DNA from 3 places in the Halomonas sp. GFAJ-1 genome. Region 3 is predicted to be linked to each of the others. Evidence: riboswitches for the same ligand, from Rfam matches in the RefSeq annotation. Region 3 holds a riboswitch; each other region holds the start of a gene.
What was found. Region 3 has a riboswitch for thiamine pyrophosphate ahead of MOY_RS12850 (diguanylate cyclase domain-containing protein). Riboswitches for the same ligand answer to the same signal wherever they lie in the genome.
Positions count from the first base shown of each region.

Region 1: it holds a riboswitch for thiamine pyrophosphate, as region 3 does, so the genes downstream of both, thiM (hydroxyethylthiazole kinase) here and MOY_RS12850 (diguanylate cyclase domain-containing protein) in region 3, are expected to answer to the same signal.
Region 2: it holds a riboswitch for thiamine pyrophosphate, as region 3 does, so the genes downstream of both, MOY_RS05405 (sodium:solute symporter family protein) here and MOY_RS12850 (diguanylate cyclase domain-containing protein) in region 3, are expected to answer to the same signal.

Region 1 covers NZ_AHBC01000034.1:35,782-42,025, reverse strand. The annotation lists gene MOY_RS09490 (cupin domain-containing protein) at 57-752, shown strand; gene MOY_RS09485 (DUF6164 family protein) at 733-1,098, opposite strand; gene gloA (lactoylglutathione lyase) at 1,100-1,633, opposite strand; gene MOY_RS09475 (DUF2237 family protein) at 1,824-2,198, shown strand; gene MOY_RS09470 (hypothetical protein) at 2,370-2,714, shown strand; TPP riboswitch at 2,808-2,900, shown strand; gene thiM (hydroxyethylthiazole kinase) at 2,925-3,749, shown strand; gene thiE (thiamine phosphate synthase) at 3,739-4,383, shown strand; gene trhP (prephenate-dependent tRNA uridine(34) hydroxylase TrhP) at 4,359-5,729, opposite strand; gene MOY_RS09450 (DMT family transporter) at 5,888-6,244, opposite strand, start outside.
Region 2 covers NZ_AHBC01000021.1:54,112-60,355, reverse strand. The annotation lists gene MOY_RS05410 (LLM class flavin-dependent oxidoreductase) at 1-1,210, shown strand, start outside; gene MOY_RS05405 (sodium:solute symporter family protein) at 1,256-2,701, opposite strand; TPP riboswitch at 2,783-2,894, opposite strand; gene MOY_RS05400 (sodium-dependent bicarbonate transport family permease) at 2,986-3,927, opposite strand; gene MOY_RS05395 (LysR family transcriptional regulator) at 4,070-5,038, shown strand; gene nhaD (sodium:proton antiporter NhaD) at 5,254-6,244, shown strand, end outside.
Region 3 covers NZ_AHBC01000043.1:118,785-125,028, reverse strand. The annotation lists gene MOY_RS12860 (NnrU family protein) at 1-278, opposite strand, end outside; gene MOY_RS12855 (magnesium transporter CorA family protein) at 383-1,351, opposite strand; gene MOY_RS12850 (diguanylate cyclase domain-containing protein) at 1,376-2,803, opposite strand; TPP riboswitch at 2,887-2,991, opposite strand; gene MOY_RS12845 (peroxidase-related enzyme) at 3,036-3,638, opposite strand; gene MOY_RS12840 (hypothetical protein) at 3,841-4,533, shown strand; gene MOY_RS12835 (CoA-acylating methylmalonate-semialdehyde dehydrogenase) at 4,627-6,123, opposite strand.

The DNA of each region.
Region 1 (6,244 bases), on a different contig from region 3:
GGATAAGGAGACTTGTCAGTAATCCCTCGTCTTCACCCCAGCAAAGAGCCCTTACCATGCGCCTGAACGCCGATTTTAGCCACTTTGCCTGTGTTACGCCGGAAGAATATCGTTGGGTAGCGTCTCCCAGCGCGGGCGTGGAACGGATGATGTTAGACCGCGTTGGCGATGAAGTAGCCAGGGCCACCAGCCTGGTGCGCTACGCGCCCAACAGCCAGTTTAGCCATCACACCCATGGCGGCGGTGAGGAAATCTTGGTGCTTGAGGGGGTATTTGCCGATGAGCATGGCCGCTACCCCGCTGGCAGCTATTTACGCAACCCGATTGGTACTGGGCATACACCCCAGATTGGCAACGAAGGCGCGTTAATTCTGGTTAAGCTGCATCAATTTGATAAAGATGACCTTCTGCAACTTGCCGTCCCCGCCCACCGCCTGCCCTGGCAGCCTGACCGCCGCGCTGGCCTTACTTATAAAATGCTGCATACCTACCACTCAGAACAGTATGGCCCAGAGCGGGTAAGCCTGGAGCGCTGGGAAGCCGACGTAACAGTCTCCTACCCTACTCTTAGCGGCGGGTTAGAGCTCTTTGTACTGGAAGGGTCGCTGTGGGAAGGCAGCACCGAGTACCCTGCCGGCAGCTGGTGCCGCTACCCCGCTGGCGCCGCACTTCAACTTCAAGCAGGCGGCAGTGGTGCACAGCTTTATTTAAAACGCGGCCATTTGGCCGCCGTTAATCTATCAAACCTATAAATGGCAGTAGCGTGATCAGGATAATCATCACAACGGCTACCATAACCAGCAACACTTGAAACGGATGCGCGGCCAAGCGCCGCCATAGCGTTGGCGCTTCTCCCCTGGCAGCGGCATCATCATACGCTTGCCGAGCCTTCACTTGGCGTTCAGCCTGGTACTCTGCCAACGCTGCCTCTGCTGCTTCACGTTGGTGGGGGTTGCGAAGCCAGATAGCATCTACCCCCAGGCGAAAAAAACCCGCCTGGGTTTCGTAGATGTCAAAGCCGCGTTCACCCAGTAGTTGGCGAACTTCCAGCGCCTCTTCATCCGTCACGTGTCGTAGCCGAAATAACAAATGGGCCATATTAGTCGCCCATCGCCGCCATGCGGTCTGCCTGAATCACTTCAATCCAGTAGCCATCTGCGTCTTTGACGAAAATAACGTCCTTCATTTTGCCCTGGTCGGCACGCTTAACAAAGGTAACGTTATGCTCGTCAAACCATGCTTGGGCGGCTTCCAAATTCGGTACGTTAAAACAGATATGCCCAAAACCTTGCGGCTCTGCATTGCCATCGTGATAAGCAAAATCTTGCTGGTTTTCGGTGCCCCAGTTATGCGTTAGCTCTAGCAGGCCTTTTTGGCTGAATGTCCAGGCGGTACGCGCCTGGGTCTCTTCGGGTACGTTATCCCCCGCGGCCACATTACCTAGAAAATAGAGCGAAAACTGCATCTCCTCAAAGTCCAGGCGCCTTAATACCTGCATACCAAATACCTTCGAGTAGAACGCCAGAGCACGCTCGGGGTCCTTCACCCGCAGCATGGTGTGATTTAAGCAAAACCCTTGGGTTTGCGGTGCGACGGGGGCAACCCCTGGGTGCTGTTCACCTTTAAACGACATGGGTCTCTCCTGCTGCTGAATTAACCAATACAAAATACCCTAGAGGGGCGTAAATACTTTGACGAAGCGGTTACTTTGCACAAGGCTTTAGAGTGCTGAACATCATCACCTCATAAAGCGCTTTTCTACCTCAACGATACTTTATGAAGGCAGCATTTAGCGAATTCTAGCCTTTACCAAAGGAGACCGCATGTCCCGTGACCGTAATGTACTGGGTGAGCCGCTAACTCCCTGCTGCCACTCTCCTAAAACTGGGTTCTACCGCGATGGTTTTTGCCGCGTGGGGGCCGATGATGCAGGCGTTCACTCAGTGTGCGCCATGGTGACAGAAGAGTTTTTAGCTTTCTCACATGCCCAAGGTAACGACTTAATCACCCCTCGCCCTGAGCATAAATTTCCCGGTTTAACACCTGGCGACCGCTGGTGCCTCTGCGCCCACCGCTGGGCCGAAGCCGCTCAGGTGGGTCTTGCGCCACCGGTGATTCTTTCCAGCACCCATGAGCGGACGCTAGAAATTATTCCGCTGATTAAGCTTCAGCAGCATGCTCTGGACGCAGTGCGTTAACCACAAAGCCGTACAATCGATATATAGTGACTGGAAATTTTATGCAAATCTTCTACACTTGCGTATCAAATGCTTTACAAAACGATTCTAAACCGGTCTCCTTAGAGACAACTAACTTTCTCTTTAACAACCGTTAGATGACCCGCGAGCGGGGTCAATCTGGAGCTTGTCATGACTGCAATCGATATGACCCTGGGCGACCGACTAACGCTGAAGCAGCTGTCTCATGTGCTGCAAAACGGCTTTTCACCGATAGTGGAAGTCGAGTCGATGGATGGTATCTACAAAGTACGCTTTCACCACGCTAATGGCGTCTCTGATTTATGCAACAGTGAAGGTCACGTCAGCACTTTTATGGGCACCGGTGAAATCCGCGATGCCCTTGGTCAACTAGGGCTAACACACGGTGTGCTTACCTTTGCCGACCAGTGCGGCGATGAGATGATCGGTGTGGAAGGCAAAGCGATAACGCCGGACGAGATGCTTACCTATGGAACGCGTATCTCCTTTCGGTAGTCACGTACTTAGCTAGTCTCGTAGCTGCCCGTTTTTGGAAAGCACTTCCGGCAACCCAAAGCTTTACAGATCCGTTTAAGCCAAGGATAGTAGGCCCGACGACAGGGGCGCCGTTATGACGGCTGAGAAGCACCCTTTGAACCTGAACCGGATAACACCGGCGTAGGGAGTCGTGGTGCCCCTACACCACCTCCCTGCCGGGAGGATGCTATGACCTCACGCTCCTTGAGCGATTACCCCCTAGGCGGTTATCTTGAAGCACTGCGTTCCTCTACGCCGCTAGTGCACTGCATAACCAACTATGTGGCGATGAACAGCACCGCCAACATACTGCTCGCCGCCGGCGCATCCCCTGCCATGCTTCACGCCATTGAAGAAGTCGCCGACTTTACGGCGATTGCTGGCGCGTTATCAATCAATATAGGCACTATCTCCTCTACCTGGGCGGACACCATGCTAGTGGCTGCGAAAACGGCCCATCTCCAAGACATCCCATGGGTATTAGATCCAGTTGCCGTGGGTGCCACACGCTTTCGCCAAACGCTATGTGCTGAGTTACTCACCTACCAGCCGACGGTGATTCGTGGCAATGCGTCAGAGATCCTAGCGCTTGGAGGGTTAGCTGGCCAAGGGCGCGGGGTAGATGCCACCGCCTCTACCCAAGATGCTTTTACCGGGGCTATTGCGCTTGCCCAACGCCATGGCTGTGTAGTGGCGATGACCGGCCTAGAGGACTTTGTGACCAACGGCCACCACCACTATCGCCTCACAGGTGGCCATGCGCTGATGCCTAAAGTAACCACCCTAGGGTGTGGCCTAAGCGCCTTGGTAGCAGGCTTTGTAGCGTCAAATCGTGAGCGCCCTTTTGAAGCAAGCATCGCCGCGCTAGCCTGCTTTGCCCTGGCAGGTAACCGAGCGGGAGAACATGCCACCGGCCCTGGCAGTTTTCAAGTCGCGCTATTAGATGCGCTGTATCAACTCACCCCCAATGACCTTTCTACCTTTGCCCAACTGGAGGCAGTGCATGCCGTTTGATCTCTCGCTTTACTTAGTAACCGACGCGAACCTTTGCGCCTCTTTTGGCCTAGAGCAGACGGTAGCGGCCGCGGTGCAGGGCGGTGTCACTATCGTGCAGCTACGCGACAAGCACGCCAGCGACGCGCAGATGATTGCCCAGGCTAAACGCTTGAAAGCGCTGCTTGCGGGAAGCGGCGTGCCGCTGATTATTAACGACCGCCTAAACGTAGCCCTAGAAAGTGAAGCCGATGGCCTGCACCTGGGCCAAAGCGATACAGCAGTGCAGGAAGCACGCCAAGCGCTAGGCCCTAACGCCATTATCGGCCTCTCCATTAATACGCTCCCCCAACTACAGGCCGCGCCGGTTGAGCTACTGGACTACGTGGGCTTAGGACCCGTATTCGCCACGGGCAGTAAGCAAGACCACGCCCAACCGATTGGCTTTGATGGACTGGCACAGTTGGCTGAAGTTTGCCCGCTGCCCAGCGTGGCGATTGGTGGTCTAAAGGCTGAGCACGCAGCGCACGTTAAAACCGCAGGCGCCAATGGCCTTGCGGTGATTTCAGCCATCTGTGGTCAGCCAGACCCGCGCCAGGCGGCGCAGGCGTTTTCAGCGGTGGAGCAGACTCAGGAAGCAGGAATTCCTAGCTGAACAGCGGGAATAGACGCCGCTGGCTTGAGATCGCGCATTAGCAAGGCAAACTCAAGCTGCTCAGGCTGAATGTCAGCCCCAGGTACCGGGATACGAACCCGGTGCCCAGAGCCGGGGGCGGCACGCAAGCCTTCGCCGCGCTGGTTCTCTATGTACTCAAGCGCAAAACGGCGATTGCCGCCGGGCAGCATTAGCTCCATGCTGTCGCCTGCTTCAAAGCGGTTCTTAACCTCTATATCAAGCATTTCCCGTGATGCATCGTAGCCGAGGACGTCGCCTACAAACTGCTGGTGCACACCGATGGAACTGCCTTGCTCATAGCTCTGGAACTCATCGTGTACATGGCGGCGATAGAACCCCTCGGTGTAGCCCCGATTGGCTAGGTTCTCAAGTTCATCCATTAGCCCCATATTAAAGGGCCGCCCGGCGACGGCGTCATCAATGGCCTGGCGGTAGACCTGGGCCGTCCGCGCGACGTAATAGTAGGATTTAGTGCGCCCTTCAATCTTGAGCGATGAGACACCCATCTCTGCTAGCCGCGCTACGTGCTGAACGGCGCGCAGGTCTTTCGAGTTCATAATGTACGTGCCGTGCTCATCTTCATAAACGGGCATCAGCTTGCCTGGGCGTGTCACATCTTCAATCAACGCCGACAACTCATCTTGATCATTAGCCGTTGCCGTTACCCCCTGATTGGCAGGCACCAAATCGCCCGTCTCGTCGTGAGTGGCGGCGACGGTGTTGTATTTCCAACGACACGCATTGGTGCAGGTGCCTTGGTTAGGGTCACGGTGATTAAAATAACCTGAGAGCAGGCAACGGCCTGAATAAGCAATACAGAGCGCTCCATGGACAAAGGTTTCGATCTCTAGGTCCGGGCACTCAGCACGTATTTCACCAATCTCTTCAAGGGAGAGCTCGCGGGATAAAATAATCCGGCTAATGCCCTGACGCTGCCAAAACTTAGCGGCCGCCCAATTTACAACGTTGGATTGTACTGAGAGATGGATCTCTTGTTCCGGCCAGCGATCACGCACCATCATGATCAAACCTGGGTCCGACATAATCAGCGCATCCGGCCGCGCTTCAATCACCGGCTCCATATCCCGCAGGTAGGTTTTTAACTTGCTGTTATGGGGCGCAATGTTAGAAGCCACATAAAACTGCTTTCCGCGCGCGTGGGCATATTCGATGCCACGGTGCAGATTATCGACCTTAAAATCATTGTTTCGCACACGCAGCGAATAACGCGGTTGGCCAGCGTATACCGCATCCGCCCCGTAGGCGAAAGCGTAACGCATATTATTAAAGGTACCAGCAGGGGAAAGCAGTTCTGGGGCTTGCATAAACAGTCACCGTTATCAGGACGATGGCCCGTGGCGCGTCAGCAATCACCAAAGCGCACAGGTTGAAAGGGCCGGATTATAAACAGCCCAAACGTACTGTCTTGTTCAGCTCTCTGCTTTGATGACCTGGATCAAAAAGTAGCGGCAACCAGCGCTATTTAAGCGCTTGGACGGCGCTTTAGCGTTGTGCGCCGGTCATGGTAAGCAATCGCCAAACCACTGCCCATAATCAGCGCACTGCCTACCCACACCCACAGGTCCGGTAGCTCGCCCCAGAACCACCAACCCAGCAGAACCGCCCAAAGCATCGCGGTGTAATCAAACGGTGCAGCGATGGCCGCGGGTGCGAAGCGGAACGCCAACGTAATAAACGCAGTGGCGCCAATACCCAGTACCCCGGCCGCTAAAAACCCAAGCCAGTGCCACGGCTGCGGCGTTTGCCACACCCAGGGTAAACTGACCGCCGTAATAACAAAGGGCACTAATGTCATATAGAACACCATTGCCCAAAGGTG
Region 2 (6,244 bases), on a different contig from region 3:
CGAGCGCATGGGTGACATTGGCTATTATGAGTCGCTGGCACGCACCGCTGAGCGTGGAAAATTAGACGCCGTCTTTTTTGCCGATGGCCATGCCGCAGGCAACGTGAGCGGAGGGCCGCAGTGGTTTTTAGAACCGTTGACGGCGCTATCCGCTATGGCCCGCGCCACCGAGCACATCGGCTTGATTTCGACGATATCCAGCACGTTTTTTAGCCCGTTTCATGCGGCGCGAATGCTCGCTTCGTTAGATCATATTTCTAACGGCCGCATGGGGTGGAACTTAGTCACCTCGATGTTTGATAGCGAAGCGCGCAACCATGGCTTTGAGGCCATGCCTCCTCAGCAGGTGCGCTACGACCGCGCTGAAGAGTTTGCGCAAACGGTGTTAGCGCTCTGGGATTCATGGTCCGACGATGCGTTACGCTGCGACCGAGCGGGCCAGTATGCTGACCCACGCAAAGTGCGGCCTATTGAGCACCATGGCGAACACTTTTTGGTCGATGGCCCGCTAACCGTACCGCGCCCACCCCAAGGGCATCCTGTGCTGTTTCAAGCGGGGGCGTCTGAACCGGGGCGCAACTTGGCAGCGCGCTATGCAGAAGCGATTTATGCGGTGGCCTACGACCTCCCCTCGGCGCAAGCCTACTCCCAAGACATTCAGGCCCGCGTGCGGGCGGCTGGCCGCGCGCCAGTGGCGATTATGCCTGGGCTGGTCACGTATGTAGCGCCCACCGAGGCCGCCGCAAAGGCAAAGCAGCGTGAACTGGATGAGCGGTTACCCACCGAAGATTCGCTGCATCAGCTAAGCCAATTTATCGGTCAGGATTGCCGCCACTGGGAACTGGATGCACCGCTGCCTAAGCTACCACCCTTAGAGGATTTTGCTGGCCCTAAAGGGCGCTATGCCACCATTTTGCGCATTATCGAAAGCGAATCCCCGACACTACGCCAGCTATTAGGCAGGTTAGCGGCCGGCGGTGGCCACTGCACCATGGTGGGCACACCCGAACAGATTGCGGATGAGATGCAGCGCTGGGTAGAAGGCGGTGGCGCAGACGGCTTCAACCTGATGCCGCCGACACTACCGGGTAGTATTGAGGACTTTATTGAGCAGGTCGTTCCACTGCTGCAGGCGCGTGGGCTATTCCGCCGTGAGTACACGGGTAACACCCTGCGTGACCATTTGGGGCTGGCCCGCCCGACAGCGTAAGCGATGCAGGGCGGACATATTAGCGCTATATCGACTGCCCGGCATTCACCCCCTAAAGCGGCGCACTGCCGTGTGCAACAAGCCAAAATCATACGCTGGGCGTGACGGCAGGACACGTAAGAGCAGTAACGACACCGCCACGGGCACCAGCGCCGCTAGTAGGAAAGACTCCAATAAGGTTGCCGTACTCGCTCCGGGTGCAGGGAACATTGCCAATCCCGCCACAAGCCCCAGCGCGGTACTGATAACCGCGTTAAGGCCCGTGTAACGACGATAGAAAAGCCCAAAAAACACCGGGAATGCAGCGGCTGAGCAGAGCAAATCAGCGAGCAAAAATAGATAAAGCACGCTGTACCCCTGGGAGGCGACCCAGGTAACCGGGATGGCAGCCAATACAATCAACCAGCGTGACATACTCATCAATGAAGCACTGCTGGCGTTGGGGAGTAACCGCCCCATATCCACAGCAATAATACTCGACGTTGCGCTAATGGTGGAGTCCGCGCTACTCATCACCAACGCGAGGCCCAACGGCACCAGCGCTAAAGCGAACCATAACGGCACATCCGCCAATAGCACGCTAAACAGCGCCACAGAGCCGTCACCTTCAAGCCCCAGCCCTACAAAGGCCAACCCAAATAGCCCCATCAGGGCCACCACGATGAAGCTGCATACACCACTAATCCAGAAGCCTCGGCGCAGCACCTTGGTATCTTTCGCCGCGTAAATACGCTGCCACGTACCTTGATAAAAGAGTCCGGTAAGCGCTACGGCAAGAAAGAACGTTAACCCTGCGCGTATACCGCCTATATCGCTCACCTGCAGGAGCTGTGGCGCACTCTCGGCAAGCCCTGCAAGCGTTGGCGCAACGCCACCGGCAGCCTGCCAGCCAAACACCAGCAGCAGCCCTAGCAGTGGCATAATCACCACCATCTGTAACTTATCCGTGTAAATGGATGCGCGCAGGCCGCCGTAAAAGGTATAAATCAACGTGGCGACCATCACCACACTGGCCGTTACCCACAGCGGAATAGGGGCCAGCAGACCCACCATACGGGCAACAGCGGTTAGCCCAGCGGCCAACAAAATAAAGAGGTAAAACAGCATAATCACGAGCGTGAATGCGTACATGGTGCGGCCATAACGGTGGATAACGAACTCCGTCAAGCCATGGCCTTCAGGGATCAGCTCGCGCATGCGTCGGCCAAGAGGGATCATCACTAGCCTGGGCACCATCGAACCAAACGCATAGCCTAGCACGGCACCAATGCCACCCCAGGTAGCGGCCTGGGCGGGGCCAAACAGAATCCAGGTACCTAGCGTGGTCGCGACCAGCGTAAGCACCGTGGCACGGGTATTCTGGCTATTGCGGGCGATAATGTAGTCTTCAAGATTATCGCGATGACGGCGGGCATAAAGCAGGCCTGGCACAGCTAGCGCAACGGCACATAGCGACAGCCACAGGCCAGTCCAGATAGGGTCAAGCATCATGAAAGCGGGTCCTCTTTGCCTGTTGTTAGACCGGGCTGTGCAGTGGGCGCACGGCAGGCAGGCGAAAGCAAAGAGGGAGTATTGTTAGGCTACATCCTTCCCTTCGCCGGCATGACCCGGATCAGGTTCTAAGGGTTACCAACGCCAAATGGCGGTGGAGTCTCAGCCAGTGCAGGCTCCCCTAGGACAGCAGCTACCCTAGGTGCTGAGACGGGCGCTGTCAATTGAGGATGCCCACGGGCACCTCTCAGTAACCGACTCAGCAACGTCTAGCTTATCGGACGCTAACTCAACCATAACTCGATAAGCATGTGGTAAAGCGGTATGCCCAGCATGACATTGAGCGGAAAGGTAATCCCCAGTGAGGCGAGCATCGCTAGGCCGATATTGGCCTGGGGTATGGCCGCGCGCATCGCAGCGGGAGCAGCAATATAAGAAGCGCTGGCAGCAAGTGCCGCCAGAATGACCACCGAGCCGACCGGGAGTCCCAATGCCGTGCCCATGAGAATGCCCAGCATGGATAGCAGCAGCGGCGTGATGAGGGCGAAGGTCACCAAGCGCCAGTGATGCCAGGGCATTGGCCGCAAAGTTTGCGCAGCGGTTAACCCCATTTCCAACAAGAACAGCGCCAACACCCCCTTGAACGCCCCCGTGAACAGCGCAGTGACTTCTTCCCCTTGGAAGGGCCCGTAGAGCGTTCCAATGACCACACCGCCTGTCAGCAAAATCACGCCACGGTTGGTGAGCGTCTCATGCCACAGCTTACGAGTACTTTCTTTTACCGCCGCGCCTTGATGGCGCCTAAATAGCGCAATCGCCACCATAATGGCAGGCAGCTCCATGGCCACTAAATAGAGTGTGACTTCACTGCCCACGGCCAGCTGCCGCGCCTCCACATAGGCCAGCGCCACCGCAAACGTTCCCGCACTGACCGAGCCGTAGTGGGCGGCGATACTAGCGCTGTCCGCCGGGGAAAGGCGTACCCAGCGCCGCAGCACCGGCATTAGCAGCAGCGGCGTTAAAGCAGAGAGTAGCGCAACGCCTAATAGCTCGGGTACCAATCCCCAATGAATATTCCCGTGCAGCGCCATACCGCCCTTTAAGCCGATGGTCAGCATTAACAGCAGGCTTAACGTGTCGTAGGTGGCTTTGGGTACCTGCAGGTCTGACTTCACCGCCCCTGCTATAAGCCCCAGTAAGAAAAACATCACCACAATATCTGGCATCGCTGACGCTCCACAGGGTTAAAAGAGGCTGCATTTTGCGTGGATTTACGGATGACAACTAATAATAACTTGAAAGACAGTCATAGATAATCATCTATACTAGCTGGCGTAACCAAAGGGCACCTCAGGAGCGCCTAGAGCCATGAACATTCGCCAACTGACATTTAGACTACTGCAAGTCTATGTCACTGTCGTGCGCTGCGGATCGATCAGCGAAGCCGCAAGACAGCTGCACCTCACCCAGCCGACGGTCTCCCAACAGCTAAAGCGGCTAAGCGAGGCAGTCGGTAGCCCACTACTGGAGCATCATCTACAAGGGCTTACCATGACGGCCACCGGGCAGGCGCTTTATCAGGCAAGCCGGGATGTCTTAGGCCGTTTTGATGACTTTGCAGATCAACTCAGTGATTTTCAGCAAGGCAGCAAGGGGCGCTTTAGTATTGCCCTGGTGAATACCGCCCAATATGTATTGCCACGCTTACTCGGCCCGTTTAGCCAGGCGTTTCCTGAGGTGGACGTAACGGTACATATTGGCAACCGCCGCCAAGTGTTGGCACGCTTTGAGCGTCAAGAAGACGACCTTTATGTATTTAGCCATCCGCCTGCTCTTGCCCATGCCGTGGCAGCACGCTTTATGCGCAACCCGCTGGTGGCCATCGCTGCCGCTGGCCACCCCCTTACACAGCACTCATCAATCACCATGGAGCAGCTGCTTAATGAGCGCTTGTTGCTGCGCGAACCGGGGTCAGCCACGCGTATGCTACTGGAAAGTTGGCTACAAGAGCATGGGCTAACCATGAAGAAAACCCTGCAAATGGCCAGCAATGAAGCGATTCGCGTTGGCGTGGCGGCGCGCATGGGGGTCGCGGTGCTATCAGAGCATGTACTGCCAAGCGAGCATCCCGAGATATCGATTCTTCCGGTAGAAGGCTTACCCATTGAAAGCCACTGGCAGATGATTGTCCGCAATGACCAGCGGCTTCCCCAATCCGCCCAGCGCTTTCTTCACTATGTCAACGCACATCTTGCCCAGTGGATCGAGCCACGCTTCATATGCAATGAGCTGGATGCGCTGCTTCACAGAGAGCATGAGCATAGTCGCTGTCACTAGTCACTAGCGAGCTCCGGCAAATATCAGCGATAGCTACTTCAACAAAATCTTATGTTTTTTATTAGCAAAATAATTAGTTTCTAAAAAAAGACGTAATACCTGCCTTATTAGCGGTTTTCATTCGTTTTTATTCCGTATTGCAATGCAACACGGATTGATAAACTAGCCGCGATTAACCCTCTCCCCTTCTAATCTTTATTAGGATAAAGCCCATCATGTTGATGTTGCAGCAAGACCCCAGCCAGCCGCGAGTTTCTCGCCGCTGGCTTTTTCTGTTTGCAGCTTTACTACTCGGTATAAGCCCTGCGGCTTTTGCTGTCACCGGAGATATTGATTTAACCACGTCTGTTATCGGCTTCTTTGCAGTCGCAGTTTTCGTTTTGGCCTACGCGTTAGTTATGGCTGAAGAGAAAATCCACATGCGCAAGTCCAAGCCTGTACTGGTAGCAGCCGGTATCATTTGGGGACTCATTGGCTGGGTGTACGTCCAAAATGGCATGTCGGAAACGTCAGAACATGCGTTCCGTGTGACCCTTTTGGAGTTCACCGAGCTAATGCTGTTCCTGCTAGTAGCGATGACCTATATCAACGCCATGGAAGAGCGCCGGGTATTCGATGCGCTGCGTTCGTGGATGCTGCGTAAAGGCTTTAGCTACCGCCAGCTGTTCTGGCTAACGGGTGGCCTCGCCTTTGTGCTATCTCCCATTGCCGATAACCTAACCACGGCGCTACTCATGTGTGCTGTCATCACCAAAGTGGCTGAAGGTGATAAGCGCTTTATTAATCTTGCCTGTATTAACGTTGTGGTGGCCGCCAATGCCGGCGGGGCCTTTAGCCCATTCGGGGACATCACCACGCTGATGGTGTGGCAGGCAGGTATGGTCGCTTTCCAAGAGTTCTTTGTGCTCTTCTTGCCCTCTCTGGTCAATTTCCTGATTCCTGCCGTCATCATGAGCGCCTTTATCAAAGACGAGAAGCCCAGCAGCGTCTATGAGGATGTATGGCTAAAGCGCGGTGCACGGCGAATTATCGCGCTGTTCCTGCTGACCATTACCACCGCTGTGTTGTGCCATACGCTGCTGCATCTCCCGCCGGTACTCGGCATGATGACCGGGCTTGGCTACCTACAGTTTTTCGGCTATTACCTGCGCCGCACGCTACCTCAATCACTGGAGCGCAAACGTGAACGCTATAGCCGGCGCGGCG
Region 3 (6,244 bases):
ACATAAGCCGCTACCAGCATAATAAAGGCAGGCAGCATGAGTAGGGCTACTGCATGGCGTAACCCCACCGGTGGAAACCAGATATAGATGGGATCAAAACGCATTTGGCCAAAGCCATAAATAGCAATGGCAAGCCCCACCAGTGATACAGCCGAGTAGGCGAGCTTCCAGTTGGTTAGCCCTAGCTTGGCTACCTGCTGCTGGCGCCAGTTTTCCGCAAAAATACGCACAGAGTGGCTGCCCAGAAATATCAGCAGGCCTATTATCATAATGGTCATGGTGTTTGCTCCCAGGTGTATGCACGTCATTAGTCGACGCAGAGAATGCCACAGTCAGGCCTAAACCACATGGGAGGGGTTCAACTTTTCGCTCGCCAAACGGCCTAAAACCAATTTTTACGTTTGAAAAGCCAAAACAAACTTCCCCCAATCCCCGCCATGGCGCCCAACACAAAGAAGTACCCATACTGAAAGCCCAGCTCGGGCATGTACTCAAAGTTCATGCCGTAGATACCGGCAATAAACGTCAACGGTACAAAAATGGCTGTAATCACCGTCAATACCCGCATCGTAATATTAAGCTGATGCGACGAAATCGAAATATAGCCATTCACTAAATCGCCACAGATGTCGTAATACATCTGCGTGAGGGTATAAAGGCGCTCAAAACGCTCGGCTACATCATTGATCGCGTAGAGGGTATCATTATCATCTCGTGGCAGATGCGCGTAGTCGTAGGCGGTTAACTCCTGAGTAATACCTTTGTGATAGCTAAAAATACGACGCAGCTTCACTAACCGTGAACGGTAGGTGGTCAGTTTGCGCATTAAAACGTCGTTACCGTTCGCCAGCAGCTCATCCTCTAAGTCGCTTAGTTCACTCTCAAATTTAAGCAAGCTATCAATGTAAAAACCTGCCGAGGTATACATCACTCTTAATGCAACACGCTCGGGAGATTGCGCTAGCAACGTGCTGCCCTGTTCGTTAAAAAACCGATCAACACTAAGCGCTTTGCCTGGGTGCAGCGTCACCAAGAAGCGTGCACCAATAAAAAAACAGACCTGCTGAGGCACAAAGTTAAGCTGTGCATCAAAGGAGGAAATACCACGGTAGATAATCAGCGTATGGTGCTCAAACTCTTCAATTTTAGGTGGGTGCCGCTCTTTTTGTGCATCTTGGATAGCCATAGGGTGGCACTCTAAACGCTCAAGTAGACTCCGCTCTCGCTGACCTGACTCTCCTTGCATATCTATCCAGATATGGCTTCCCGGGGTTGCCTGCCACTGCTCAATTGAGTCTTCATCACCTTCATGCACAAGCCCGTCATGCGTGGTGAGCATACTGCGGATCATAATCGTCCCTGAGGTGGGTGCTGACTAAATATCGTTTGATATATCAACGGATTGGGCTAAGTGTAGCCGCCCTTTACCTGCATGTTTGGCTTCATACATAGCAACATCTGCACGCTTGAGCAGCTCTTTTGCCGTTTCGACGGCTTCCGGCATAAATAGCGCCACACCAACGCTGGTGCTAACGTTAAGCGTGACGCCAGCCACTATCAGCGGCTGCTCGATAGTACGTATCAATTTGTTCGTAAAGGTCACCAGGGCCCCGCTGTCGACCCCTTCTAGTAACAACACAAACTCGTCACCAGCCCAGCGCGCCACAAAGTCTGTTTCGCGCACCGATTGTTGCAACCTAAGGGCAATATCCCGCAGCAGCTCATCTCCCATGGCGTGCCCGTAGCGATCGTTTACCCCTTTAAAACCATCTAAATCCATAAACAGCACGGCCAGCGGTTTACGCGTGCGGCGCACCCTTGCCATGGCTTCTGGAAGCCGCTCATCTAGCGCGCGCCGATTGGGTAACGTGGTTAACGCATCTTCCCGGGCTTCCTGGTTGCGCAAACGCTCTAACTGCTGGCGCTCGGTGATATCATGAATGAACAAGCTGCGTCGCTCACGGCCATTCACTGCATAACTTTTTAGGCGAATTTCCACAGGAAGCCATCCGCCATCCCGCCGTTTGGCTTTTCCCATAATGGGGGATGTGGACGCGTGGGGCAGCCCTTCAGGAAACATTAGCGTGGTAATAGTGCGTGCCAGCGCCTCTTTACGCTGCCAGCCAAACATCACTTCAGCCGCATGATTCCAATCTAGAACACGGCCGATTTCATCAATACTTAGGTAGGCGTCGTAGGCTGTTTCAATCACCAGACTAAGCTCTCGAGTGCGTTGCTCAATCTGCTGCTCAAGGCTTAAATGCAGCGCCTTTAACGCACGCTGTGAGACTTCTTTGCTTTTTTGCTCAGCAATCAGTCGTTCACGTAGCTGGATCTCTCCTGCAACAATATCGGCAAGGTCTTGCATCGCTGCTTGCTCTGTCGCACTTAAGGAGCGCGGTTTGGTGTCCATAGCGCAGAGCGAACCTAAAACGTAGCCCTGGGAGCTTTTTAGGGGCAAGCCTGCATAAAAACGCACGCCGTCTGGCATTGTCACATAAGGGTTACTGGCAAACCGCTCGTCTATAAGAGCGTCCTTCACAATCAACGGAGCTGCTTGAATCACGGTGTAAGCGCAAAAAGCGACATCCCGTGGTGTTTCCGAAATATCTAAACCGATTTTAGACTTGAACCACTGTCGATCGGCGTCCACTAGGGTAACCGTTGCGATTGGCACGTTTAATAGATGGGTCACTAACCGAGTAATCCGGTCAAATACCGGCTCATTAGCCGTATCTAGCAGTGCCAACTCATTCAGCGCTGCTAGACGGGCATCTTCATTGAACGGTAGTGGATAGCTCATCGCTATAGAACCCATTTGGGGAAAGGCAATACGACACCATAAAGCGAAACAACGTTCACTGCTTGGCTCTCTGGCTACTCGTTAGGTAAGCCATGTCTCACTTCCTACGCCGGTACAATCCGGTTCAGGTTCCAGGGTCTGCCTATGACGCTCTCAGTCCTTCAATGAGGACGCCCCTGGCGACATATGTATGATGGCACTATCCTCGGCTAAATCAGCGGCTTAGTAAACCCTAAGAAGCATCAGAAACATTGTTCCGGGGAATACGGCCTATGGCATAAAATTCGGGGTTAGGCGGTGTGCCTGCCAAAGTGACCAGCCGATTGGACATGCTAAAGAAGGCGGCAATAGCGCCGATGTCCCAGCAGTCGTCAAGGGTGAAACCGACATTTGCTAAACGCTCTTGCCAGGCGCGCGAGAACTCGCCTAACTCAATGGAACTATACAGGGCAAAATCGAGCATCAAACGGTGACGCTCACTCAGGTCGGCCACATGATGATTAATCGCTACGTTATCTGCAAGTAGTGGATCTTTACTATAAATACGCACTAAGGCACCGTGGGCCACCACACAATAAAGGCAGCGGTTACGAGCGCTAGTGGCCACCACAATCATCTCTTTTTCAGCTTTTGTGAGCGTATCCGATGCTCGTTCCATTAACGCATCGTGATAGGCGAAGAAAGCGCGAAACTCATCCGGCCGATGGGCAAGCATTAAGAATACATTCGGCACAAACCCTGCTTTTTCCTGCACGTTTAAAATTGCACTGCGAATATCCTCGGGCAGCTCATCGAGGGATGCTGGTACGGCAAAGCGACTTATTGAAGCAGGCATAGTCTCACCTTTGTTGTTATGGTTAAAAATAGGGATGGGTTGTACAGTTAACGGAATGTAATAGGCCTAGTAATTCAGTAACAAAATACTATGCAAAGTGACTATTAATCTCAGGTTTCGCTCGCCATACTTTACGCTTACGAACACATCATAAAAAACCGTGCACAGCGCGCATAAAACGGCTCGCTAAAAGGGAAACGCCATGCAATACGCCGAAGCCAAAGAGCATACTCAGGGACGACTGCACGAGCTATTTGCTGAGCCATACCGTGCTTTTGAGAATGACGCCAATGAGCGGCAAATGCACATCCGTACGATGCTGTATGTGCTCCTAGCTCGTCCCATGAGCCGGGGTCAGGTAACACTACGCGTTATCCATGGTTGGGAGAACGGCGGTTTTGAACCCGCTGACTTACAGCACGTGGATTACGCGCTTCACTCTTTGGACGATTTTCGCGCTGCAGTTAGCGACTTTGACCAAGCAACCCGTCAAAATGCTCCGCTACCTGCCGACGACACGGCGATTCTTGCAACACCGCTGGCTGATGCCATTGCCGGCGCTGAAGCCGACGGCAAAACCCTAGCCGCGAACATCCGCGAAACCCCAGCACGCTGGCCCGCTTTTGTTGGCGGCTTAGCCCTTTATACCCTGTTTAAAATGTATCATCGCCTCGTTTACAGCGAAGACGACAACTACCGCTGTTCCCAGCTTGAAACCCCTAACGGGCTGCGTGAAATCCACGAGTTTCACCTTGAAGAGGGAGAGTTTGCGCTACTCGTCCCTTTACGCGAAGACTTTAAAGACGCCTCCACCCTTCTAGTGCTACATGAGAGCCAGCTAGGCCCCATCGAACAGCTCTTTGAAAAAAGCCTGCCGCTGTTTGATAATTTTTAAGCCAAGCGAGAACTAACCTCACGTGCCAACAAGCCCCGTTCAGACGGGGCTTGTTGCGTTTATTGCCTCTCGCGTCACTGGGTTGAGTCAGCGTTACAGCGAGATCGTACTATTGATACCGCTTGAGACATTTTCAGGCTCAAACCAGCGAGCGGTGACCGTTTTTGTCTGTGTCCAGAAGGCAATGGCCTGTTTACCGTTCGGCCCTAAATCTCCCAGCTTAGACCCCCGCGAGCCGGTAAAGCTGAAATAAGCTACCGGCACAGGAATGGGTACGTTAATCCCGATTTGGCCCACATCAATATCGGTCTCAAAACGCCGCGCTACCCAACCGGAGTTAGTGAAAATCGAGGTACCGTTGCCGTTGGGGTTAGCGTTAATAAACTCAATGGCTTCATCCAGCGTTTCCACACTCACCACACAGAGTACTGGCCCAAAGATCTCTTCCCGGTAGATGGTCATATCCGCCGTCACGTCGGCAAACAGTGTTGGCCCAACGAAGTTACCTTCAGCATACCCTTCCACTGTGAAGCCACGGCCATCCACTAACAGTTTGGCTCCCTCTTTTTCACCAGCGGCAATCAGGCGCTCTACGCGCTCTTTTGCCTGGGGCGAAACCAACGGGCCTAAATCCGCATCGCGCTGAGTGCCTGGCCCTACTTTCATATTGCGGGCACCCTCTTCAATATCCTTCACCCATTCGCGAGCTTCACCCACCAGCACAACCACGGAGTTAGCCATACAGCGCTGGCCTGCAGCACCAAAAGCTGAGCCTAACAGGCTATCAATAGCTTGGCTGCGGTTGGCATCCGGCATAACGACACAGTGGTTTTTGGCTCCCATCATGGCCTGCATGCGCTTACCTGCAGCAGCAGCACGGTTGTAGAGCAGTGAGCCTACGTGGGACGAACCGATAAATGAGAGCGCTTTGATATCCTGGTGATCGGCGATCTGGTTAGCCACATCAGGGCCGCCATGCACAACGTTCAGTACACCGGGGGGAACACCCGCCTCATGGGCAAGTTCTACCAAACGCATGGTGGAACTTGGGTCTTGTTCGGAAGGCTTTAGAACAAAGGTATTGCCGGTGGCGATTGCCAGCGGGAACATAAAACAGGGCAACATAATCGGGAAGTTGAATGCCGTAATACCGGCGCCAACACCAAGCGGCTGGTGCATAGTGTAAACGTCAACTTCATTGGCGGCATTTTCAGCAAGCTCGCCCAGCTGTAGCGAGGTAATCGAGCAGGCGTGCTCAACCACTTCAAGACCACGCCCTACTTCACCTTCAGCATCGGGCAATGTTTTGCCGTGCTCTTCGGTAATCAGCGCCGCCAGTTCAGCGGTGTTCTCACGAATCAGCGCCTGAAGCTTCAACATAATGCGCATACGTTTACCCAGCGGCACTTTACGCCACTCTTTAAACGCTGTTTTTGCGCTGGCAATGGCGCGCTCTACTTCTTCGGCGGTACAGAAAGGTACCCGGGCAACCACTTCTTGGGTGGCAGGGTTTACCACATCGCGCCAGTCCTGGCTTTCGGATACGACTTGCTGACCATCGATGTACATGGGTATTTCGCGTACGGACATAGCACTATTCCTCACGTTTATGTTTGTTATGGGTTCTAATTAGGAGCCTCTAGGGTATATCAGCAAGTTGACGTAAACGTCAACATCACCCTTAGTGCAGTAGCTATCTTTTTGGTCACGA